Regions from separate parts of the Planomicrobium sp. MB-3u-38 genome, predicted to be linked through region 1. Evidence: predicted binding sites of a transcription regulator. Region 1 holds the regulator's gene; each other region holds the start of a gene.
The links. The regulator LexA, encoded in region 1, represses DNA repair genes until DNA is damaged. The targets are predictions, from matches to a motif close to CGAACATATGTTCG.

Region 1 (8,173 bases):
TCCAACATCACAACTTGAAAAAGCATTGGACAATAAAATGATGTTCGACGGATCTTCAATCGACGGATTTGTCCGCATTGAAGAATCGGATATGTATCTGTTCCCTGACCTGGACACGTGGGTGGTATTCCCATGGATCACCGGTAAAGGAAAAGTGGCACGGTTAATCTGTGATATTTACAATGCGGATGGAACGCCTTTCGCAGGAGATCCCCGCACCAACCTTAAACGCATTTTGAAAGAGATGGAAGAACTTGGATTCACTCACTTTAATCTCGGGCCAGAACCGGAATTCTTCCTGTTTAAACTGGACGAAAGAGGAGAACCTTCTCTTGAATTGAATGACCACGGTGGATATTTTGACCTTGCGCCGATGGACCTTGGTGAAAACTGCCGACGTGACATCGTACTTGAACTCGAGGAAATGGGCTTTGAAATTGAAGCTTCCCACCACGAAGTGGCACCTGGCCAGCACGAAATCGATTTCAAATACGCAGACGCTATCAAAGCATGTGATGATATCCAGACGTTCAAGCTGGTTGTAAAAACAATTGCCAGAAAACACGGCCTGCATGCGACATTCATGCCGAAACCGTTATTCGGTGTCAATGGTTCGGGCATGCATATGAACGTCTCATTGTTCAACGGCAAAGAGAATGCTTTCCTTGATGAAGATGGCGACATGAAGTTAAGTGATACGGCATTCCAGTTCATGGCAGGGATCCTTGAGCATGCTCAAGGCTTTACAGCTGTAACGAACCCGACAGTGAACAGTTATAAACGTTTGGTTCCCGGGTATGAAGCTCCTTGCTACGTAGCTTGGTCAGGGCAGAACCGCAGTCCGCTAATCCGTATCCCGGCTTCACGCGGCCTTTCAACTCGTGTTGAGGTGAGATCAGTCGACCCTGCAGCTAATCCTTATTTAGCAATGGCAGTACTGCTTGGTGCAGGTCTTGATGGGATCAAACGCAAACTGACTCCACCTAAACCGGTTGACCGCAACATCTATGCGATGAACAAAAAAGAGCGCCAGGCTGTAGGAATTGAAGATTTGCCGGGCACTTTATATGCAGCATTGCAGGAATTGCAATCTGATGAAGTTATGGTGAAATCTTTAGGGGAGCATATTCTGAAGAATTTCGTGGAAGCGAAGGAAATCGAATGGGATATGTTCAGAACTACTGTACACCCTTGGGAACGGGAACAGTATTTGAAAATGTATTAATATTAAGTCCGAAAACCGCCGAAGCATTTCGCTTCGGCGGTTTTTATTTTTGCTGGAAGGGTATAACACCTCTAGGTGCATATAGTTGCAGCCTATTCTCCAGGAATTCGGATTAATAAAATATGCAGGATTTCTGCAAAATAAATCTTGATGCTATTTCAAAAGGAATATTGTATTGTAACTTATAAGGGGATTTGGATAACATTCCATGTCTCTTTCCTCACAGTAAAAAGAATTCATGACAAAAAGGGGTAAAGGCATGCTAATAAATAAGGAGCTCCATCAATTTCTGTGCAGTAAGACAGATGAACTGACTGAAGAGTGGTACGCCACACTTGATAAAAATAAAAAAGGGGTCTATGGCTCGACAGATCCGGCTGAAGTGAAAAAGCTCCGTGAGCAGAATCATGGCTTCCATGTGCATTTTTGTTCGATGTTCGAGAAAGAAGAAGCCGATTTCCTGATCGAATTTGATGAATGGATTGCCGAAGTCACCAATGACGATGCACATCTTGATACACCGCTCCCGTCGGTGATTGAAGAGTTCTTCCGTACCCAGATCCAGTATCTGGATCTTGTGGGACAATACACTGTTGCCAATAAAGATAAGGTTACACTTGAACAAGTGGCAGTTTGGAACAAAGCGATAGTGGAAACGATAAGCAAAATCATCCAGGAATATACGGTGAAGAGCACGGAAGCGGCCAGCCGCCGCTGGAAGAAGCAAGAAGATCTGATGGATCAGATCAGTGCACCTGTCATCCGTCTTTCCGAAAACACCGCATTACTTCCGTTAGTGGGGGAAATCAATTCTTCCCGGTCGGAAATGATGTTCGAAAACGCTATGACTCAAGCAATGAATTTTTCGATCAGTAAGTTATTCATTGATATTTCAGGAGTGGCTGTAATTGATACCATGGTTGCGAACCAGATCTTCCAGATGATCAGCGGGCTGAAACTGATCGGTGTCGAGACAGCGTTATCCGGTATAAGCCCTGTCATTGCGAAAACTGCTGTAGAATTGGGAATTGATTTTAAGGACATTCAAGTATATAGTACTTTACCGCAAGCATTAAAATAATGAAGACATTAATTGGCATATAAAAGATCTGATTTGCTGACATAGGAGGAATGGACGGTGTTTGGCAGCTGGAAGGAATTTAAATTGTTAAACAATCAGGGAGACAATGCTTCAGATGCATGTATTTCCTGCGGGGAGGAAGATTTTGATTTGCTGTGTAAAGAGAAGGGCGATGACGAAACTTTACTTGCCATTTTTATCTGTAAAAATTGCGGCATGCAAAAAAAGATGGAATACGGAGAACTGGAAGTGAATTAGAAAAAGCACGGCATCTGTGTGCCGTGCTTTTGTATTTAAATTTGAGCTATTGTTTGGCTGGTTTTTTCGTGAATCCATTCAGCGGCTGATTCGGCTGATTCGAAAGTAATGACATTATCGGTTAAGGAAGAACTTATTACGAAATGTACATTTTCCGCCTGGTAATGGACTGTAAAATTTTCTGTTGCTCCATTGCTGAATGTTTCCGAAATGGATGCTATTCCAAAATAACGCATTGTCTCAAGTGTTTTGATGATGTACTCAATTGACAAAATAAAAGCCCCTTTCCTTATATGGAAAGTGACTAAGAAAAGTCTCTAGGAATCCATAAACTCATTTATTGAATATCATCATTGTACCATAAAATGGTTAAAAATACTAACAGTTCATTCTAACAGGGTTGTGTAAAAAGCAGTGCAAAAATAAAAAATTGCAGATTAGGTTAGAAATCAATATTTGTTGGGTATAATGATATATGCCATAAATTTTAATAACTCGTACTGAATCTTCTTTAGAGCTAAGGAGGATTTTGTGGGAGGTGATTAAATGGGCAAAATCCAAGGAATAGAAAATCTGCTCGTTTATTTGGATTCAGTGGGGTACCCGCTGACGGAACAGCAGATCAATGAATTCTTATTGGCAAGAAAGATCCCTCATAGTAAGCCGTACGGCAATAGGATTGTGTTTGACCGGGCCCATATTCAATGGTGGGTGGACATGCAAAGAAAAACCGATTCATTATTCTAAAATGGTTTATGCCTGAAACTCCGAAGCTGCCTGAAAACTAGGGCGGATTCGGGGTTTCTTGTATTGATGACATGTTTTTGGTCCAAATTCGGTTCGACTGTCCACTTATGATAAACTGTATAGTGAGATATTATGAGACGACGGGAGGCAATACTTATGAAAAATTTCCAGATTGATTTTTATTTTGACCAAGGGAACACACTGACACATACTGTTAAAGCTACAAGCAAAGATTCTGCATTGAGCGGTATACCGACAAACGGTACATATGAATTCCGTGATGACAATGATAAGAATGTTTACCGCATCACGATAAATATGGTGAAATATATCATCGTATCTGAATTATGATTCCTTTGAAACGCTGCTTCCCGCAGCGTTTTTTTCTGGGTCGGAACTATACCGGTAAATTTAAAATTGATGACATGTGAAAGAGGGATGCAAAATGGAATATAGAGGATCACTTGCGTATGAGGAACAGGATTTTCTGGAAAGCTATTTAAAAAGGCGTTCACGTCCGGACAGTCCGAACAATGCAATCGAAGGGCCGATCATCAATGGATTCATGAATGACTTAAAAGATGCACATATATTGGACTTAGGCTGCGGGGATGGAAGGTACGGAAAAGAACTTCTGAAAAAAGGAGCAAAAGCTTATACAGGGGTTGAAGGTTCTGCAGCCATGGTAAATTTGGCAAAAACAAATCTTTACGGCACCCGGGCCGAAGTTTTTCACAGATCGATGGAAAAGTTTGAATACCCGGAAATGGCCTACGAGATTGTTATTTCAAGAATGGCTCTTCATTATATAGAAGATCTTGATGAAGTATTCAAATCAATTGCCAAAACGTTGAAAGAAGGGGCCAGATTCATATTCAGTGTACAGCATCCGGTAACGACTGCATCATTCAAAAGCAAGAGCGGTGGAGAAAGAAGGAATGATTGGGTAGTTGACAACTATTTCGAACAAGGCGCCCGAAATGAGCCGTGGATCGGAAAGAATGTGGTGAAATACCACCGGACAATTGAAAATTATTTTTCTTCCCTGATTTCAGCCGGCTTCCATATACATTCCCTGAAAGAAGGACAGCCTGAAAAAGCTAACTTTACGGATCCAGGGGAATTTGAAAGGCGTAAACGAATTCCGGTTATACTGGTCTTTTCCTGCAGCAAAGGAGAAAGCTGAGCTTAAAGAAATTAAAATCATTATGGATAAAGGAAAGAGCCAAAGGCGGCATGCCTTTGGCTCTTTCTGTATATTATTGGATCTGACGGTAAACGCCTACAACTTTGCCCAAAATGGATACACTTTCAACAATGATTGGATCCATTGAAGAATTTTCAGGCTGTAAGCGGAAATAATTGTCTTCCCGGAAGAAACGTTTGACAGTTGCTTCGTCTTCTTCAGTCATCGCTACAACTATGTCGCCGTTATTTGCTGTCTGCTGCTGCTTGACGATGACATAGTCGCCGTTGAGTATGCCAGCTTCGATCATACTTTCACCCATGATTTCAAGCATGAAGATGTGATCATCATCAGTACCATAGGATTGGGGTAGCGGGAAATACTCTTCAACGTTCTCGATAGCTGTGATTGGCTGCCCTGCGGTTACTTTACCGATTAACGGAACATGCAGCACCGGGCTTTTGTCGATAAGCGCTTCATCAGTGGATATAACTTCGATCGCTCTTGGTTTTGTCGGGTCACGTCGGATAAGCCCTTTGCTTTCAAGTCTTGCCAAATGGCCATGGACTGTAGAACTGGATGCCAGACCAACTGCCTCGCCGATTTCACGGACGGAGGGTGGATAACCCTTTTCACGCACTTCATCTTTGATGAAAGTCAAGATATCTTCCTGGCGTTTCGATACTTTCTTCAACAGTTTCACCTCTTTTATTTGAACTTCTTATTTTCTACTTTTATTATATCAACTTGGGCAATGAAATGCAAACATAGGTTCGAATTTCGCCTTGACAAAAACACGTGTTCGCATTATTATAAGAACATACATTCCGAACACATATTCTAGGAGGAGATTTCAATGGCTTACATTCGTAGAAATTCATTTGTTTTCCTATTCTTCACTTTGGTACTTATCCTTTCATTTTATTCAGCACTCTCCCATAATAGTGAAGAGGCCCATATGGTCCAGCTTAAAATCGAACAAGGGGACACCTTATGGACGCTTGCCGATGAATACAGCGGCAATATACCACATCACGAATGGATTGATGGAATTATGAAAGAAAATAAATTGAATGCACCGATCATTACAGCAGGACAGACTCTGAAAATTCCTGATGAGCATCTGGATTATGTGCCGGACGGGACTTATAAATTGGCGAGTGATTCCGAATGAAGAAAAAAGCTTTCATTTATTGCCGTGTGAGCACGGATAAAGAAGCACAGGAAACATCGCTCGACCGCCAGGAAGAGGAACTTTTGAAATTTGCGTTCGAGCAGGGCTATTTAGTGGAGCGAATTTTTCGTGATCAACACAGCGGTTATGAAATGGACAGGGATGGATTGCTGGAGATGCTTAACAGCATCAAGACAGAGAAGTTGGATGCTGTCTTTGTCCAGGATGAAACACGTCTTGGCAGAGGACACGCCAGGATAGCGCTTCTTCATGTCATGAAAAAATATGGGGTTGAAGTATATACCTTGTCGGACAAAGGGCAGATTGCCTTGAATGATATGGATGATATGGTGCTGGAAATATTGGCCATCGTTGAAGAATACCAACGGAAAATACATAATGCCAAGATTAAACGTGGCATGAGGCGGGCGGTCGAAAACGGCTACAAGCCAGAGAAGAATTTGAAAGGAAAAGGCAATCCGCAGGGCAGGGAAAGACTGGAATTGCCTTTGGATCAGATTGTCAGCCTGAAAAACAGCGGGCTGACATTCCATGAGATTGCTGTTACCCTTGAGGGCTTCGGCTATAAGGCCAGTAAAGCTACTGTGCACAGACGGTACAGGGAGTTTCAGAAACTATCGCAAAACTAAATTCTTGCAACTGCCTTTCAATTTTTATACCATATGAAGGGAGAAAGGCGGATGTATATGTTAATACCTGAAAAAATGAATCGAATCAATGAACTTGCCAAAAAGTCAAAAACTGATGGCTTATCAATAGAAGAGGCCAAGGAACAAAGTGCATTAAGACAGGAATATTTGCAGACGTTCCGCAAGACGATGAGAGGCACTATTGAAAACGTTACAGTAATAGATCCGAACGGAAATGATGTGACTCCGGAAAAGGTCAAAAATAACCGAGAGAATAAGTATTTGAATTAATACTTATTCTCTTTTTCGTTGTATTCTTTTCTATTGTTGACTAAACTAGAAAGGGAGTAAATTTTTGTATCAGAGAGGATGTTACGATGTCGAACCATACAGATCAACTAGCAGTAACAACAATTCGCACACTATCCATCGATGCGATTGAAAAAGCGAATTCAGGCCATCCTGGCTTGCCGATGGGCGCAGCTCCAATGGCATATACTTTGTGGACGAAACACATGAACCATAACCCGAAAAATCCTGAGTGGTTCAACCGTGACCGTTTTGTCTTATCAGCAGGACACGGCTCGATGCTTCTATACAGCTTGCTTCATTTAAGTGGCTACGGACTTGAAATGGACGAGATCAAGAATTTCCGTCAATGGGATTCTAAAACTCCAGGACATCCTGAATATCACCACACAGTGGGAGTAGAAGCAACAACAGGTCCTCTTGGGCAAGGAATTGGTATGGCTGTTGGTATGGCTATGGCAGAAAAACATTTAGCCGCCACTTATAATAAAGACGAAATGAATGTAGTGGATCATCATACATTCGCGTTATGCGGAGACGGAGATTTGATGGAAGGCGTTGCTGGCGAAGCGATTTCACTGGCAGGCCACTTGAAGCTCAACAAATTAGTTGTTCTTTATGACAGCAATGATATTTCGCTTGATGGAGATCTCAGCATGAGTTTTTCTGAAGACATCCGTAAGCGTTTCGAATCATATGGTTGGAATTATCTTCGAGTGGAAGACGGCAATGAATTGGATGATTTGTCAGAGAAGATCGCAAAAGCTAAACAATCTTCCGACAAACCGACTTTAATTGAAGTGAAGACTGTCATCGGTTACGGTGCACCTAATAAATCCGGTAAAGCCGATGCGCACGGTGCTCCACTGGGCGAAGACGAGATGAAACTTGTAAAGGAATATTACGAGTGGACTTTCGACCAGGATTTCCATGTACCGGAAGAAGTATACGAAACTTTCGAAAAAGCGACCGATGAGCTTGGCGGCAAAGCGGAAGCTGAATGGAATAAATTATTCGAACAATACGAATCAGAACATCCGGAATTGGCTGCACAGTTAAAAGCTGCCATCCAAGGTGATCTTCCAGAAGACTTTGAAGCGGAATTCCCTGAATATGAAGTCGGCAAGAAACAGGCGACACGTTCATCATCAGGCGACATGGTCAACGCAATCGCTAAAACAGTTCCTTCATTCTTCGGCGGAAGTGCTGATTTGGCCGGTTCTAACAAAACGAATATCAAAGATGGCGGCGATTTTGACGCTGAAAATCCATCAGGTCGCAATATCTGGTTCGGTGTCCGTGAATTTGCAATGGGAACTGCTTTGAATGGTATGGCGCTGCATGGAGGATTACACGTCTTCGGCGGTACTTTCTTCGTATTCAGTGACTACGTCCGTCCGGCAATCCGTTTATCAGCATTGATGGGCTTGCCTGTCACATACGTATTTACACACGACAGTGTTGCTGTTGGAGAAGACGGACCGACGCATGAACCTGTTGAGCATTTGGCATCTCTTCGCGCAATGCCGAATCTGAACGTGAT
Region 2 (8,173 bases), on a different contig from region 1:
CACTTGCTGACGCGTGCCGGATTTGAACTCATCCATGAAATAATCATCGGTCGATAAATCGACATACATGGCAATGCCGCGTTTATCGATTCCGTAAAATTCACCGAAATGCTGGATATTGCCGATCCACGGATTGAAACGGATATATTCAGCGATAATCCGGTGATCCCGGCAATATTGCCCGAAAGCTTCATCAAATGCCGCTGCCAGTTCCTTCTCGCGCCCAGCCTCGCATTCCACAATAAGCGGGCCATTCAGCCCGAACGGCGTGATCGTATCGAAATATCCGGTTGTGCCCGGCACTATGCGTTTGATGAAAGTGTACTGGATGCGGCCCAGGCTGTGCTCGAACTCAAACACCTGCGCCACTCCGCCGTCCTGGCTTTCGTATGCGCCCGCCCATTCCGGCAAAAAGAAGATATCAGGTATTCCTGTTTTTGTGGTCACACTCAAAATTCCCTCTCCCTTCACCTTGGTTAATGATCAATTTCCATGCTAATGAAAGCGGGTTAAATCTGGGTTAAACGGCTCTGAGCGAATAAAATAAATTCCTTTTTCCCTATTTAACTCAGTTTTAACCTGCTTATCGGATGATGTTCACATATAGTCGGAAAATCCATTGCGAAAAGAGGTCTTGATTATGTCGGAACTATTCTTTACCCAGGATTACGGCAAGCTCTATGAGAAGATGGAAAAAGGGGTTTGCGAAGTATTCAAATTCAGCCATCCTCTTGGCATTGTGCATCATTTGTTCATTAAACGGGAAATTCCGTTCACTTTGGCAGGGCAGAAATATTATGACGTGATCACGCCATATGGCTACGGGGGGCCAGTCATCAAAAATTGCAAAAAGGGAGGGAAAAGCGAACTGGTCCACCAATTCCAGCAGGCGTTTGAAAATTATTGCAGTAAGCAGAACATCGTCTCTGAATTCATCCGTTTTCATCCTATCCTGAAAAACGTGGAAGACTTCCGTGAATTCTACGAAACTGCGTATATGCGTGAAACGACAGGTACCACTTTAAAGGATTACGAAGACCCGGTCGCATCTGAATTTTCAAAGTCCGCCAGAAAAGCAATCCGCAAAGCGCTGAAGGCGGGCGTCGAATACCGCGTAACGGTTAATCCCGCATCGCTGGACAGTTTCAAGGAAATCTATTACGCGACGATGAAACGCCTCAATGCGGAATCCTATTATTATTTTGATGATAGATATTTCGACAATTGCCTGAAATATTTCGGCGACAGGATCGTTTTGGTTGAAGCGCTTTTCGAAGGGGAAGTCATTGGAGCTGAACTGCATTTTCTGTGCGGAAGCTTCATGCATACCCATCTGTCGGGGACGGTTGAGAATTGCAGCCATCTTTCCCCAGTCTATGTGATGACTTATGCAGCTGCCATTTGGGGTAAAGAGAACGGCGTCGACCTGATCCATGCAGGCGGGGGTGTCACCAATAATCCCGATGACACTTTATACCTGTTCAAGAAGAAATTCGGCCAAAACACTAATTTTCAATTTCATATCGGCAAGAAAGTCTGGAATCCTGAAATTTACCAGCTGCTGTGTGAAGAAGGGGGGATCAGAGGAGATGAAGACTTTTTCCCGGCATACCGTGCGAAAACATCGAAACTCTTCCCACAGGAAGATGGCATATTGATCGAGCAATAGGAATTCATGCTTGATAAGAGCTGGGCAGCCATATGCCTGGCTCTTTTTGCGTTTGCCATGAAATAAAACATCGATAATGGATATCCGTGATTCAGGTTATTTTTTGATGGTAAATATTTTTTTGCCGAAAAGAGGATTGTCCGGGGAGTTTTCGAGGTATAGAATAAGAACAAATGTTCTTATTCGAAGGAGGTTGCGGTATGAAGATGGAGGAATTGCCTGAACGGACTATTGCCTGCCTCGATATGCGCAGCTTTTACGCCAGTTGTGCCGCTATCCAGGAAGGGCTGGATCCGCTTGCAGCCCACATCGCTGTCGTCGGCAATCAGGAACGCAAAGGAAGTGTGGTGCTGGCGGCATCGCCGCGGATGAAAAAAGACTTCGGCGTCAAAACCGGCACCCGGCTGTTCGAGATTCCGGACGATCCCCGGATCCGGCTGATTGCGCCCAAAATGGAATTCTTCTTGCGTGTCTCCATGGCGATCACCGAACTCATTACAGAATTCGTTCCGAGAAAGGCCATCCATGTTTACAGTGTCGATGAAAGTTTTATTGACTTTACTGATGTCGGGACGCTGTGGGGAGATGCCGAAATGCTCATCGCCCATATTCAGGACGCTTTGCTGCGCCAGTTCGGTTTGCCTTCTGCAGTCGGTGTGGGACCGAATATGCTGCTCGCTAAATTGGCGCTGGATCAGGAAGGCAAAAAAACGGGCTTCGCCAGATGGACTTATGACGATGTGCCGGAAAAATTATGGCCGCTCGCGCCGCTCAGCGAAATGTGGGGAATCGGTTCACGGACTGAACGCACCCTCAACAGCATGGGCATTTTTTCGGTGGGGGATCTCGCCTGCACCGATATCAAAACATTGGAAGAACGTTTTGGCATTCTGGGGCATCAGCTTTATCAGCATGCAAACGGCATTGATCTGTCTGATCTCGGTTCGCCGATTGTGAGCGGACAGGTCAGTTACGGCAAAGGCCAGATTCTTTACCGCGATTACATAGAAGTGGAAGACATCATGACCATCATCCTCGAAATGTGCGAAGACATCGCCATGCGGACCCGCCAGGCCAGAAGGGCGGGACGCACCATCCACCTCAGTGTCGGCTACAGCAAATCCGCATTCGGCGGAGGTTTTTCCCGTTCCCGTTCCTTGGAGGAAGCCACCAACGAAACCCTTCAGATCTACAAAGTCTGCCAAGTGATTTTCAATGAGCATTTCCAAAATAAACCCGTACGCCAAATTTCGATTTCCATCGGCAATCTGGAAGAGGAATCTTCGATGCAATTAAGTCTTTTTGAAGCGCACAAGTGGGAAAAGCGCCGTCTCGGAGCAGCCATGGACCAGATCCGCAATAAATACGGCTACTCCGCCATCTACCGCGCAGTCTCCGGCACCGAAGCCGGCACCGCCATCGCCAGGACCCGTCTCATCGGAGGACATCAGAAGTAGAGACGTTGTGATAAAAAAATATGTGGACAGAAGAAGCCGGTACAGGAATTAAATTTCCTGTGCCGGCTTTTTAAATGGATAATTTTTGTTAAATTCAAATAATTCTTCATTCCTTAACCTCTTTTTAACCTGCTTTCCTTAACATGAGCCTTAATTATAAAACTATGGTTCTCAAAGGAGCGGTAATATGGAAGTTATTTTCGTCACATTGGGGTATCCCGACAATGGCCGGCATGGCAATCTCTATTACGACCTCATGCAGGAATTCAAACGCAACGGCCACGGGGTCACCGTCGTTTGCCAAACTGAAAAGCGGCATAACCAGCAGACAGAACTGAAGGAAGTGCACGGTGTTCCGGTCCTGAAAGTGCGCACCGGCAACGTCACAAAGACCAACCTGATGGAAAAAGGGGTCAGCACGCTGCTGCTTGAAGACCAGTTCATCAATGCGATCCGCACCTATCTCGTCGGCAAGAAATTCGACCTTATTCTTTATACGACGCCGCCGATCACATTTGAACGCGTTATCAAATACCTGAAAAATATGCACGGCGACGGGATGACCTATTTATTGCTGAAAGACATTTTTCCGCAGAACGCGGTGGATATCGGCATGTTAAAGGAAAACAGCCTGCTTCACAGCTATTTCCGCCGAAAAGAAAAACGGCTTTACGAAATCAGCGATATGATCGGCTGCATGTCGGATGGCAACAGGCGCTTTGTGCTCCAGCAAAATCCGGATATCCCGACAGATAAAGTTGAAATCAATCCGAATTCGATCCATCCGGCAGACAGGCCGCAAAAAGTCGGCCGCACCCATATAAGAAGAAAGCTCGGAATTCCGGAGCATGCGCTCCTGTTCCTTTACGGAGGCAATCTGGGAAAACCGCAAGGCATCGACTACCTGATCCGTTCAATCGACCTTTACCGCGACCAGGATGATGTATTCTTTCTCATAGTCGGTTCCGGAACGGACTATCCAAAAATCGAAAATTATGTCCAGCAGCGAAGACCTTCAAATGTCCGGCTGGAGAAATTGATGGAGAAAGAGGATTACGACAAGGTGGTGGATTCGGCAGACATCGGCATGATTTACCTGGATCGGCGTTTCACGATCCCGAACATCCCTTCCCGGCTGATGGCTTACATGGACCGGGCTAAACCGGTGCTGGCAGTGACCGATCCGTATACCGACCTGAAGGACATCATCCACGACGCGAGATGCGGTTATTATGCGGAAGCCGGCGAGTTGGCGGAATTCAGGGATGCTATCGAACAGGTCAAAAGGGACCGCGGAAAATTGCAGAAGCTCGGCGAGAACGGCCGCCGCTACCTGGAAAAAGAGTTCAATGTAACTGAGTCATACGACATCATCATGCAGCACTTTATCAAAGATGGGAGTGGGGAATATTGTTCAAAGACAAAATATTACTCATCACAGGCGGCACAGGGTCTTTTGGAAACGCCGTAATGGAGCGGTTCCTGTTCACGGATATCAAGGAAATACGGATCTTCTCACGGGACGAGAAAAAACAGGACGATATGAGAAAACGCTACAACAATGACAAATTGAAATTCTATATCGGCGATGTGCGGGATCTGGCCAGCGTGAAATATGCCATGAACGATGTGGATTATGTATTCCACGCAGCGGCGCTCAAACAAGTGCCATCCTGTGAATTCTTTCCGATGGAAGCGGTCAAGACGAATATCATCGGCACCGAAAATGTCCTGAACGCGTCAATCGGCTGCGGTGTCAAAAAAGTCATCTGCCTGTCGACGGATAAAGCGGCTTACCCGATCAATGCAATGGGGATCTCGAAGGCGATGATGGAAAAGGTATTTGTGGCGAAAGCAAAAACCGTGTCTCCGGACAAGACGCTCATCTGCGGCACACGCTACGGCAATGTTATGTGTTCGAGAGGTTCCGTGATTCCGCTGTTCGTCGAGCAGATCAAGGCGGGCAAGCCGCTGACTGTGACGGATCCGCATATGACAAGATTCCTGATGAGCCTCGAGGATGCAGTGGAATTGGTGGTCTTCGCTTTCCAGAATGCGAATGCGGGCGACATCATGGTGCAAAAAGCGCCAGCTTCGACAATAGAGGACCTGGCCCAGGCGCTGAAAGAGCTGTTCAATGCGGACAATGAAGTGAAAATCATCGGTACGCGCCACGGCGAGAAGGAATTTGAAACGCTGCTGACCCGTGAAGAACATATTGTCGCGCAGGATATGGACGGTTTCTACAGGGTGCCAGCCGACAGCCGCGACTTGAATTACGAAAAATATTTCAATAAAGGCGATGAAAAGCTTTCAACTGAAAGGGAGTATAACTCGCATAACACGAAAAGGCTGAGTGTGAATGAAATCAAAAACTTGCTGCTGCAACTGCCGTATATCCAGGAAGAATTGAAGACCATCAATCCGGCGCTGCCGGCTGCAGTCAATTACGGGATTCCAAGTTGAAGATCCTGATCACCGGCGCGGAAGGCTTTGTCGGCAGGAACCTGGCCGCGGAACTGAAGAATCAGGGTTACAAGGATTTATTGCTTTATTCCAGGAAGAATACAGCCGCCGATCTGGAACGGTACACACAGGAATGTGATTTCGTCTTCCATTTGGCGGGTGTCAATCGCCCGGAAAAAGAAGAAGATTTCCTGAAAGGCAATCATGTGCTGATTACAGAATTACTCGCGCTGCTGAAAACCCACGGCAACCCGTCACCCGTCGTTGTCACTTCGTCCATCCAGGCGGAACGGGATAATCCATATGGCCGCAGCAAAAAAGCGGGGGAAGACGCGGTTTTCGAATATGCGGCGCAAACCGGAAGTGATGTCTTCGTATACCGGCTGGTGAATTTATTCGGCAAATGGAGCCGTCCGAATTATAACTCGGTGGTTGCGACTTTTTGCCATAACATCGCCCGTGATCTCGAAGTGCAGGTGAATGACCCGGAAGCGGAGCTTCAATTATGCTATATCGATGATGTGCTGGAAGAGTTCAAGCGGGCACTGGCCGGCCACCCGTCACGGGATGGGCAGTTTTGCCGGGTGCCGGAAACGTATAAGATAACCGTCGGTGAACTGGCTGGCAAACTGCAATTCTTCAAAGAAAGCCGCCGGAATCTGGAGCTTCCGGATATGAAAGACGCATTGACGAAGAAATTATACAGCACTTATTTAAGCTATTTGCCGGAAGACGGCTTCTCCTATCAATTGAAGGTGAACCGGGATGACAGGGGATCATTTACGGAATTTCTTCGAACCAAAGGGCACGGCCAGGTCTCGGTGAACCGCTCCAAACCGGGCATTACGAAAGGCAACCACTGGCACCATACGAAAAACGAGAAATTTCTGGTGGTAAGCGGTAAAGGTGTCATCCGCTTGCGTAAAGTCGGATCGGATGAGGTCATCGAATATTTTGTTGATGGCGAAAATATGGAAGTGGTCGATATACCGGTCGGCTACACACATAATATCGAAAACCTGGGAGACACCGAAATGATCACGATCATGTGGGCAAATGAGCTGTTTGATCCGGAAAGGCCGGATACGTATTATATGGGGGTTTAGCATATGGAGAAATTGAAGGTCATGACAGTGGTGGGCACAAGGCCGGAAATCATCAGGCTATCGGCAGTCATCAATAAACTCGAAGCTTCAGAAGCCATCGACCATATCCTTGTCCATACCGGACAAAATTATGATTACGAATTAAATGAAGTATTTTTCAAGGATTTCAACCTCCGCAAACCGGATCATTTTTTGAATGCCGCAAATGGAGCGGCGATTGAAACGATCGGCAATATTCTGGTGAAAATCGATCCGGTTCTTGATCTCGAGAAGCCGGATGCATTCCTGGTGCTTGGCGATACCAACAGCTGCTTATGTGCGATCGCCGCCAAAAAGAGAAAAATCCCTATTTTCCATATGGAGGCAGGGAACCGATGTTTCGATCAACGTGTTCCGGAAGAAACCAACCGGAAAATTGTAGACCACGTGGCGGATATCAATCTCACTTACAGCGACATCGCCCGTGAATATCTGCTTCGGGAAGGGTTGCCGGCAGACCGTATCATCAAGACGGGAAGCCCGATGTTCGAAGTGCTGGAGTCGCGGAAAGCGGAAATCAGCGAATCAGACATTCACGAGAGACTGAAACTTGCTAAAGGACAGTATTTTGTCGTTTCTGCTCACAGGGAAGAAAACATCAATTCGCCTGAAAACTTCGAAGCTCTTGTGGAAAGCCTGAATGCGGTAGCGGAAAAATACGGGATGCCGGTTATCGTGAGCACACATCCGCGGACCCGCAAAATGATTGAAACGGAAGGTACGGAATTTCATCCCTTGGTGCAGACTGCGAAACCGCTTGGATTCATCGATTACATCAGTCTGCAGATCCATGCCAAAGCAGTGCTCAGCGACAGCGGCACGATCAGTGAAGAATCATCCATTCTGGGATTGCGGGCATTGAATATCCGGGAGGCGCATGAGCGGCCGGAAGCGATGGAGGAAGGCAGTGTCATAATGGCGGGACTGCAAATGGAACGGATACTCCAGGGATTGGCAGTGCTCGAGACACAAGAGCTGCAGACATTGCGTCTTGTGCCGGATTACAGCATGCCGAATGTATCAGACAAAGTGCTGCGCATCATTCTTTCTTATACAGATTATGTAAATCGGACAGTATGGCAGAAGAACAGTGGTAAAGGGAGGGCGTTGGCGTGTATCGAGTGAAGGAATTGCTTCGTAAGTTCGCACAGAATTCAACCTATGGAAAAAAGCTATGGACGTTTCTTGTAAAAGTGAAGCAAATTGTCCACAACGACCGCAGATTCCGGAGGCTTCCACGGAACATGACGGTTGCGCAGTTCATCGAACAATTGAATAGAAAAGGCTGTCGCTACGTCATACTTCGATGGTTCGAAGATCTGCCCCATGTCGAATACGGAGGGGATATCGATCTTCTCGTCCACGACGATGACGCGGTTATACTGGACAGCATTTTGACCTGGTCGCCGCGAAAAGGTGGTATCCCCTGCGATGTC
Region 3 (8,173 bases), on a different contig from region 1:
CATCATCATGTGGGTTGGCAATTGGCTGACGCTCCTGCAGGGATTCTCATTCGCCGCTTATGTCGATTATTTCTTCGCCTCGAGTCTCGTGTCGGTCATGACCGTCGACTGGTTCGTGCTGTACGGCCTGTCCATCTACACCGTCCACCGCTTTTATCCGGACGCCCGCTTCAAAGGATTGGCCTGGGTGCCGATCATCGGGCCGGTGCTGGTGCTATTGATGAACAGAAATCTGACTGGCAATAAAAACTAGCGTTTTGAAATGGTTTTTTCTATACAAAAAGAGCGCACAGGATTTCTGTGCGCTCTTTTTCGCTTTTCGCCCGCGAAAAGCATGCATTTTGGCTTTTGACCTTTGATTTTAGAATGATATGGAGTGAAATTCTTCCTTTCACCGGTGTCTTGTGCTGTTTTTCCGTTCTCGAATTCGGGATGCCGGCGTATATCAACGTTCAGCGAAATATATCAACGTTCAGGAGATTATATCAACGTTCAAAAAATTATATCGACGCTCAGGAAATTATATCAACGCTCAGAAAAATATATCAACGTTCACCTTAATCAGGGCCCTCACCCATTTTCTCCAAAACTAAAAGAGCACACAATTTCTGTGCGCTCCTTTTCGTGCGAGTCCCCTTTTATCGTTTCTTCATTTATCCGTAAAACTTTGAATCGCCAGCGAAAAAGCCACTTGGCCACTCAGCACCCGTTTCCCGTCCTGATTGGCAGCCGCAACTTCAAAAATCAGCCTGCCGCTTTCCTTCTCTTTCAGCTCCGCCTGCAGCGAAATGACATCACTCAGAAACACCATGCCTTTAAAGCGGATCGAATAAGTCTCAATAAAACCTTCATCCAAATAAGGGGTGAACAGTTTCGCCAGATTCCCCATCGTCCACATGCCGTGCGCGATGATGCCCGGAAGTCCGGCGCGCTCCGCTTCCTCGTCAATCGTATGTATGGGATTGAAATCGCCGGAAGCTCCGGCATACTTAATAAGATCCAGCCGCGAGACGGGCTCCAGCCCAATTACAGGCAGCGTTTCCCCTACTTCTATCTGACCGATCCGGCTCATTTCCGCATCTCCTTCCGCGCAGCTTCATTGATGATGATCACACGTTCTTCCGAAAAGAGCAGCTCCCCCTCTTTGTCTTCCCCGTAAAGAACGACAATAAGAAAACCCATCTTCCCGAAACTGCCGGTCCGCTCGTAATAATCCTTCACTTCGATCCAGCAATAGACTTCTTCCCCTATAAACAGCGGACGCGTATAGGCATACTTCTGCTCGCCGTGGATCAGCCCTTTCGAAGGCAAGTCGAGTCCCGGAATCGACCCGCTGTCGAAAGTCACCGGGAACGTCGTCGGCGCAATGTTCCTGCCATAGACAGACTGCTTTCCCGCTTCTTCATCTGTGAACAGCGGCGAAGTGTCCCCTATCGCTTCCGCAAACTTTTTGACCGCACCGCGTTCAATCACATTTTTCGTTTTCTCTGACCGTCTGCCAATCATCTCTTTCAGCATCCGCGCATCCCCTTTCTCAGTCCTTCGGTCCGCCCGCGACATACAACACTTGTCCGGATACAAATGAAGAACGTTCATCCGCGAAAAATGCTACGGCGTTCGCGATGTCTTCCGGCTTGCCACTTCTGCCGACAGGAATCATCGCCACGTTCGCTTCGACAAAGCCGTCAAACGGCACACCCATACGCTCCGCCGTCGCTTTTGTCATATCCGTTTCAATGAAGCCCGGCGCCACCGCATTGGCCGTTACCCCGAACTTGCCGAGTTCAATCGCCAGCGTCTTCGTGAAGCCCTGCAGCCCCGCTTTGGCTGTCGCGTAATTCGCCTGCCCGCGGTTGCCAAGTGCCGAAGTGGACGAAATATTGATGATTCTGCCGTATTTCTGATCGATCATGTATTTCTGCGCTGCACGTGTCGCATAAAACGCGCCTTTCAAATGCACGTCCATGACCGTCAGCCAGTCTTCATCCGTCATCTTAAACAGCATATTATCCCGGATGACGCCTGCATTATTCACAAGGATGTCGATGGAGCCGAAATGCTCATTCACTTCCGCCACCGCACCTTCCACCTGCTCTTTCTCCGTGACACTCGCCACTTTCGCATAAACGGAATAGCCTTTTGCCTCCAGCTCCTCTTTCGCCGCGGCCAGCGCTTCTTCGTTGATATCAATGATCGCGACATTCGCCCCTTCTTCCGCAAAGCGTTCGGCGATCTGCCTGCCGATCCCTCTGCTCCCTCCTGTCACCAATGCTGTGCGCCCTTCAAAATTCTTCGTCATGCCCATTCCCCTCTCTGTGTAAATAAAAGCATTCATTATCTGTTTAATTTTTCTGACAATTAATTACTTTTTCAATATACAGGAAGCGTTTGGGCCAGTCAATTGAGCACCCAGTCCGGCGCTCAATCAAAAAAGAACTGCCTGGCAGGCAGCCTCCAAATTACACAGCTATCCAATTTGCCTTCCCGCTCAATCGATCAGCGTAACCCCCACAATCTCTTCCAGACTCAGCCGCTCCATCCCGAACGGACTCTCATAAACCAGTTCCCGGTGCGCCACATCGATGCGCTCGATGACGCCGCGATGCTTGAACAGCTGCTTTTCCCGCCAGGTTTCAATCAGCACTTCGCATTTCCGCTTTAACGCGATGTCCAGCTCTTCCTGAATCAGCTGCAGATCGAATTCATCGAGCTCCGGCCGCTTCACTTCCTCATCTTCCTTATACCATTCGCGCAGCATCTGGATATGCTCCGGCAGCATCAGCCCCTGCCATTTGATATTCCCCCGGTCCTTGATATCGCCTTGCATCTTGAATTGATTGTTCATCTTCTTCATCAGAACCACCCCTTTCTAAAAATAAGAACATTTGTTCTTATTCTATACCACGTAAAAGAGGGCGGCAATCCTTTATGGCAAATAAAAACCGGAAACAACTGCCTCAGCCGTTACTCACAACAATTGGTCAATCAATATGCAAAGAAAGGATTGGCAAGTTCTTCCTCTTTGGCTATACTATTCAAAATACCTTATTGAACGGAGACACTATGAACCATTTTAAGCGTAAGACAAAAGATAAAAACAAAAGCAGCAAAGACAATGTGTTTCTTGATTGCTTTGCTGAATTCAGCTTTACGCTGGTATTCGAACTGTTGATAAGCATCGTATGGAATATCATCTTATTCATTCCCAGAGTCCTTATTCGAGCGTTGAGCAATATATTTTAACAAGACAAAAACCCTTTTCCTGATTACGGAAGAGGGTTTTCCACTGGCCCAGTCAACGACAAGTACATACCGATTAATTCTTCGGTTCGATTGCGTAATTGAAAATGCATATACTTGCGGTGGTCTTCGTAGCCATTGTAGTAAAACACATACTCTGTAAACAGATCGTCTTTCTTGCCCTTAAGTATTCGATACTGCTGTCTTTTCATATAAATTCTGGTGGTTCTCAAATCGTTTTCAGCGCATTTTATCGCTTGGTCAACCATCTGCAGGTAAGGACGTTTTAATTTAAAGGGCATCGTGTCAATCATCTCCCTGTCTTTATGCAAAATGGTGAGAACAAAAGGCAGGTAAATCATATTCTCGAAATGAACGATAAGGTCCTTCGACATTAAAGGAGTCATGTAAACCCTCCTAACATAAGAACGTTTGTTCTCATATTATACTATATATATACAAATGGCAATCCTTTCCGCCAAATAAAAAAGCCCCTCAGCTGAAAATGAGCGGCTTTCCATCCTTATCTCATAAAAATCTTGGCACCAGTCGACGGCGCGACATAAATATTCCGATGGCCTCTGCCCGTTTCAATCGTCGCAATATGCGCTTGCGGATAGCCCAGTATCTCATATTCCAGTCCTCCAAACTTCGCCGGCGTCAAACTCCAGTCGCTGTTCTTCGCAACTGGCGCCACGTCCAGCTGGTAGGTCTTCCACGTCTTTGCTGTTTTCGGCAAGTAAACAAATTCCTTCATGGCGAGTTGCCGCTCCGGCACCGGTTTCTCTTTTAAAGCGGCTCCTTTCGCTTCACCCAGTTTAATGACCTGGCCAATCTGCAGGGTCCTGCTGTCGACACCCGGATTCGCCGCCTCCAGATCCGCCACCCGGATGCCATCCATATTATTCGCGATGTTCCAGAACGTATCGCCTTCCTGGATGGTATACGTCGCCGGCACCGGCTTGACCAGCGCCTGCTGGTTCAGGAATGTGAAAGCCCCTTTATAGTCGAACACGCAGCACGCTTTCCAGCTGTAGCCCGGCATTTCGTGATGCGATTTATCTTCGCGGCCGACGCCGTCCGCTACCAGCGCCGCCTGCAATTCATCGATCGTCTCTTTGACGAAATCGCGCATCCGTTCATTGCGGTAATCGCCTGCCACACAAATGCCGAGCGAATAATCGTTGGCGTTGCCGGCGTGGTACGTGCGCCGGTCAAAATCATGCGCCCAGACAATGCGCGCCCGTTTGCCGCGCGGCGTCTTCAGCACGTTTTTCGGCTCGATGATGATCGCATACGCAACTCCTGGCCAGCCGTTCGCTTCTACATGATAACTTGCAAAACTTTCGGCGTCGGACCCTGGCAAATGCGACAGCGTCAGCGAATGATGCCAGACGCGGGTGGTGATCTTCTTGCTCCGCGCGCCGTAATGCTGTTTCTTCGGCAAACGGCTGCGCATATCTACAACATTCGGCAATGCTAAAAAGTTTTTCATGACTACCCCCCTGTTTTAGTTTGATCTTGTAATGCACTGCGCGTTTTATTTCTTCCCTTTCCAGCCATGCGGCCCTTTGCACCAGCCGCCAATCACTGTGCCCATAGCAATCACCGGATTCTCGAACGTGTAATCTTCCAGTAAAAACAGCTGGTTATGCAGCGGAATCAGCAAGCCTTCCAAAACCAGCTTTTCACGCAGCTTCACGTAATTCTTCGGGCATTTCGCCGAAGTCGATGCGGCGAACTTCGACCCTTTCCGCACCACAAACTGCTCGCCGGCGAAATAGCCGCTGGCATCCGCTCCCCGTCTTGAAGAGATCATCAGAATCTCCGGCAGCACTTCCACTTCTTCCCCTTCCGCCATCAGCAGAAGCCCCGCCTCGAACGGATCCAACGACGTTTCTTCCAGCGTCGCTCCATCCACTTCGTAAAACTGGTAAAGCTCGCCGTAATCAGGATGCGTGATCCGTTTTACAAACTGTGTTTTCGTCATTTTTTCATCTCCTTTTTTAGGCAGGATTCCCAGCAAAGGGGCCTATACTCCCTATATAGCGAATCAGGCCATAACAGGATACTTTTCTCCGAATAAAAAAAAGACCGAATCACATCCGCAGAATAAAATCTGCAGATGGACTCGGTCCGTTGAATTCTATAGGCGCCGCTTATTAAGCGATCGGCGCTTTTCGTGCTGTTTTCTGTTTGAACGTTCTGGTCGATTCGACCGCTTGCTGCCAGCCGGCGTAGAGCTCTTCGCTCTGTTCGGCAGGCATTTCACGGTTATAGGTTTTTTCAACTTGCCATTGCTTGGCGATTTCTTCTTTGTCCTGCCAGAAACCGACGGCGAGTCCAGCGAGATAAGCCGCACCCAATGCTGTCGTTTCCTGGATGACCGGACGTTCCACCGGCACATCCAGGATGTCGCTCTGGAATTGCATCAGAAAATCATTCGACACGGCTCCGCCGTCCACGCGCAAAGTTTTGAGCTCGATCCCCGCATCTTTGATCATGACATCCACGACATCTTTTGTCTGGTAAGCGAGGGATTCAAGCGTCGCCCGGACAAAATGCGCTTTCGTCGTGCCGCGCGTCAAACCGAAAACCGCTCCGCGCGCATCGGTATCCCAATACGGCGTGCCGAGTCCGACGAATGCCGGCACCATATAGACGCCGTCCGTCGATTCGACCGACGTGGCGAGCCCTTCGCTTTCCGGTGCCGTTTTTAAGATTTCCAGACCGTCCCGCAGCCACTGGATCGCGGAGCCCGCGACAAAGATGCTGCCTTCGAGTGCATATTCGACTTTGCCGTCGACGCCCCAAGCCAGGGTCGTCAGCAAGCCGTGATCGGAAACGACGCCTTCTTCGCCCGTATTCATGAGCATGAAGCATCCCGTACCGTAAGTGTTTTTCGCCATGCCTTTATCAAAGCAGGCCTGGCCGAACAATGCCGCCTGCTGGTCACCCGCGATGCCCGCAATCGGCACGTTGTGGCCGAAGAAATGATAGTCGACGGTTTCCGCGTAGACTTCAGACGACTGGCGCACTTCCGGCAGCATGCTTTTCGGCACCGTCAGAATCTCCAGCAATTCGTCGTCCCATTCCAAATCGTAAATATTGTACATCAGCGTACGCGACGCGTTGCTGTAATCCGTGATATGCGTTTTGCCGCCTGACAATTTATAGACGAGCCACGAGTCGATCGTCCCGAACATCAAATCGCCGTTGTCCGCTTTTTCGCGAGCGCCTTCCACGTTGTCGAGAATCCATTTGACTTTCGTGCCGGAGAAATAAGCATCAATCAACAAGCCCGTTTTCTTGCGGAACAATTCCTCGTGCCCCTGCTCTTTCATATCCTTGCAGATTTCACTGGTTTGGCGCGACTGCCAGACAATCGCTTTATAGATCGGCTTGCCGGTGTTGCGGTCCCAGACGACCGCCGTTTCGCGCTGGTTCGTGATGCCGATTCCGGCGATCTGGCTTGGTTCCACATCCGATTTGCGCAAGACGCCCGCCATACAAGCGAGGACAGATGTCCAGATTTCATTGGCGTCATGCTCCACCCAGCCCGGCTTAGGAAAGAATTGTTCAAATTCCTGCTGGGCCGTTTCGACGATTTCCCCTTTATGGTTAAACAGCACCGCCCGTGAACTCGTGGTCCCCTGGTCGATTGACAAAATATAATCTTTGCTCATTGTGAATTCCTCCTCAAATGGATTTTTCTGCAACGCGATTGTTCTGTCTTCTTTTGTCATCTGTTAACGTGTCTTCGATTTCATTGGCTGCGGTATGGCCTTTTTTCAGTTCAGCACTGGCTGCGCCGAATAAAATCACGGCCATCACTGCGCTGAGCACCCAGAACAGCACATTGTAATCGCCCGTGAACACGGCGCTGTAGAACACCGCGCCGTAAATACCGCCGAACACCGGACCGGCTACCGGAACCCAGGCATAGCCCCAGTCGGAACCGCCTTTCCCTGGAATCGGCAGCAGCGCGTGTGCGATGCGCGGCCCGAGGTCCCGTGCCGGGTTGATGGCGTAGCCGGTGGTACCGCCGATCGACATCCCGATCGCGATGATTAACGCGCCGACGATCAAGGGGTTCAAGCCTTCCGTAAATTCGTTCGCGCCGATGAACAACAAGCCCATCACGAGAACGGCCGTACCGATGATTTCACTCACCAAATTCGAAAACGGGCTTCTGATGGCCGGAGCTGTGGCAAAAACAGCCAACTTCGCGTCTTTGTCTTCTGTCCGGCTCCAATGCGGCAGGTAATTCAAAAAGACGATGGCAGCCCCGATGATGGCGCCGATGATCTGCGCCGCAATATAGACCGGCACTTTTGTCCACGGAAGTTCGCCGATGGCCGCAAAGCCCAAAGTCACAGCCGGATTTAGATGCGCCCCTGAAAAATTGCCGACCGCGTAAACGCCCATGGTGACCGCCAGCCCCCAGGCAATCGTGACGACAATCCAGCCGCCGTTTTCCGCTTTCGAATCTTTCAATACCACTCCTGCCACGACACCGCCGCCGAAAATAATCAGGATCATGGTGCCGATCAATTCTGCCAAAAATTCTGACATTCCAAAACACTCCTTTTCAGTTTAAAGCAAACACACTGGAACACAAAAAAATCCGCAATCAATGAGGTTTCTCCTCTCTGACAGAAGGACTCATTGATGTGCGAATCTCAGGTTTCCAGCACTGCCGCCCGTTTATCCGACTGGATGCGTCGCTTCGTGCAGCAGCACATCCAATTCTGTTGTATAGCTTTGCGTTTGTTGCGCTGTCCAGCCGAAGCTTTCCGCCATATGCGCGATGGCCGCTTCTTTGAATTTATAGACAAACTGGATATCGAACAGCAAAGCACCTGTCCGGCGGACGAAAAAGTCGACCGGTTTATACGCCGCTTCGTATTCCATCGCGTAACGCAGCATCGCA

Region 2: the regulator LexA is predicted to act here: its motif matches at 1,836-1,849, upstream of CXF70_RS10725 (Y-family DNA polymerase).
Region 3: the regulator LexA is predicted to act here: its motif matches at 3,666-3,679, upstream of CXF70_RS08180 (YhjD family protein).

What each region holds. Positions count from the first base shown of each region.
Region 1 is NZ_PJBO01000060.1:191,535-199,707, forward strand. It holds gene glnA (type I glutamate--ammonia ligase) at 1-1,225, shown strand, start outside; gene CXF70_RS12050 (STAS domain-containing protein) at 1,485-2,306, shown strand; gene CXF70_RS12055 (hypothetical protein) at 2,364-2,564, shown strand; gene CXF70_RS12060 (hypothetical protein) at 2,600-2,836, opposite strand; gene CXF70_RS12065 (hypothetical protein) at 3,111-3,311, shown strand; gene CXF70_RS12070 (hypothetical protein) at 3,468-3,662, shown strand; gene CXF70_RS12075 (class I SAM-dependent DNA methyltransferase) at 3,757-4,497, shown strand; gene lexA (transcriptional repressor LexA) at 4,571-5,191, opposite strand; gene yneA (cell division suppressor protein YneA) at 5,354-5,671, shown strand; gene CXF70_RS12090 (YneB family resolvase-like protein) at 5,668-6,321, shown strand; gene CXF70_RS12095 (DUF896 domain-containing protein) at 6,379-6,612, shown strand; gene tkt (transketolase) at 6,699-8,173, shown strand, end outside.
Region 2 is NZ_PJBO01000059.1:82,465-90,637, forward strand. It holds gene CXF70_RS10715 (GNAT family N-acetyltransferase) at 1-447, opposite strand, end outside; gene CXF70_RS10720 (GNAT family N-acetyltransferase) at 641-1,669, shown strand; gene CXF70_RS10725 (Y-family DNA polymerase) at 1,870-3,126, shown strand; gene CXF70_RS10730 (glycosyltransferase family 4 protein) at 3,314-4,597, shown strand; gene CXF70_RS10735 (polysaccharide biosynthesis protein) at 4,537-5,592, shown strand; gene CXF70_RS10740 (capsular polysaccharide biosynthesis protein CapF) at 5,589-6,698, shown strand; gene wecB (non-hydrolyzing UDP-N-acetylglucosamine 2-epimerase) at 6,702-7,862, shown strand; gene CXF70_RS10750 (hypothetical protein) at 7,850-8,173, shown strand, end outside.
Region 3 is NZ_PJBO01000037.1:24,604-32,776, reverse strand. It holds gene CXF70_RS08210 (hypothetical protein) at 1-253, shown strand, start outside; gene CXF70_RS08205 (MaoC/PaaZ C-terminal domain-containing protein) at 650-1,072, opposite strand; gene CXF70_RS08200 (MaoC family dehydratase N-terminal domain-containing protein) at 1,069-1,518, opposite strand; gene fabG (3-oxoacyl-ACP reductase FabG) at 1,535-2,299, opposite strand; gene CXF70_RS08190 (YolD-like family protein) at 2,489-2,854, opposite strand; gene CXF70_RS08185 (hypothetical protein) at 2,929-3,243, shown strand; gene CXF70_RS08180 (YhjD family protein) at 3,267-3,647, opposite strand; gene CXF70_RS08175 (LysM peptidoglycan-binding domain-containing protein) at 3,764-4,735, opposite strand; gene CXF70_RS08170 (DUF4357 domain-containing protein) at 4,781-5,230, opposite strand; gene glpK (glycerol kinase GlpK) at 5,403-6,926, opposite strand; gene CXF70_RS08160 (MIP/aquaporin family protein) at 6,940-7,815, opposite strand; gene CXF70_RS08155 (glycerol-3-phosphate dehydrogenase/oxidase) at 7,948-8,173, opposite strand, start outside.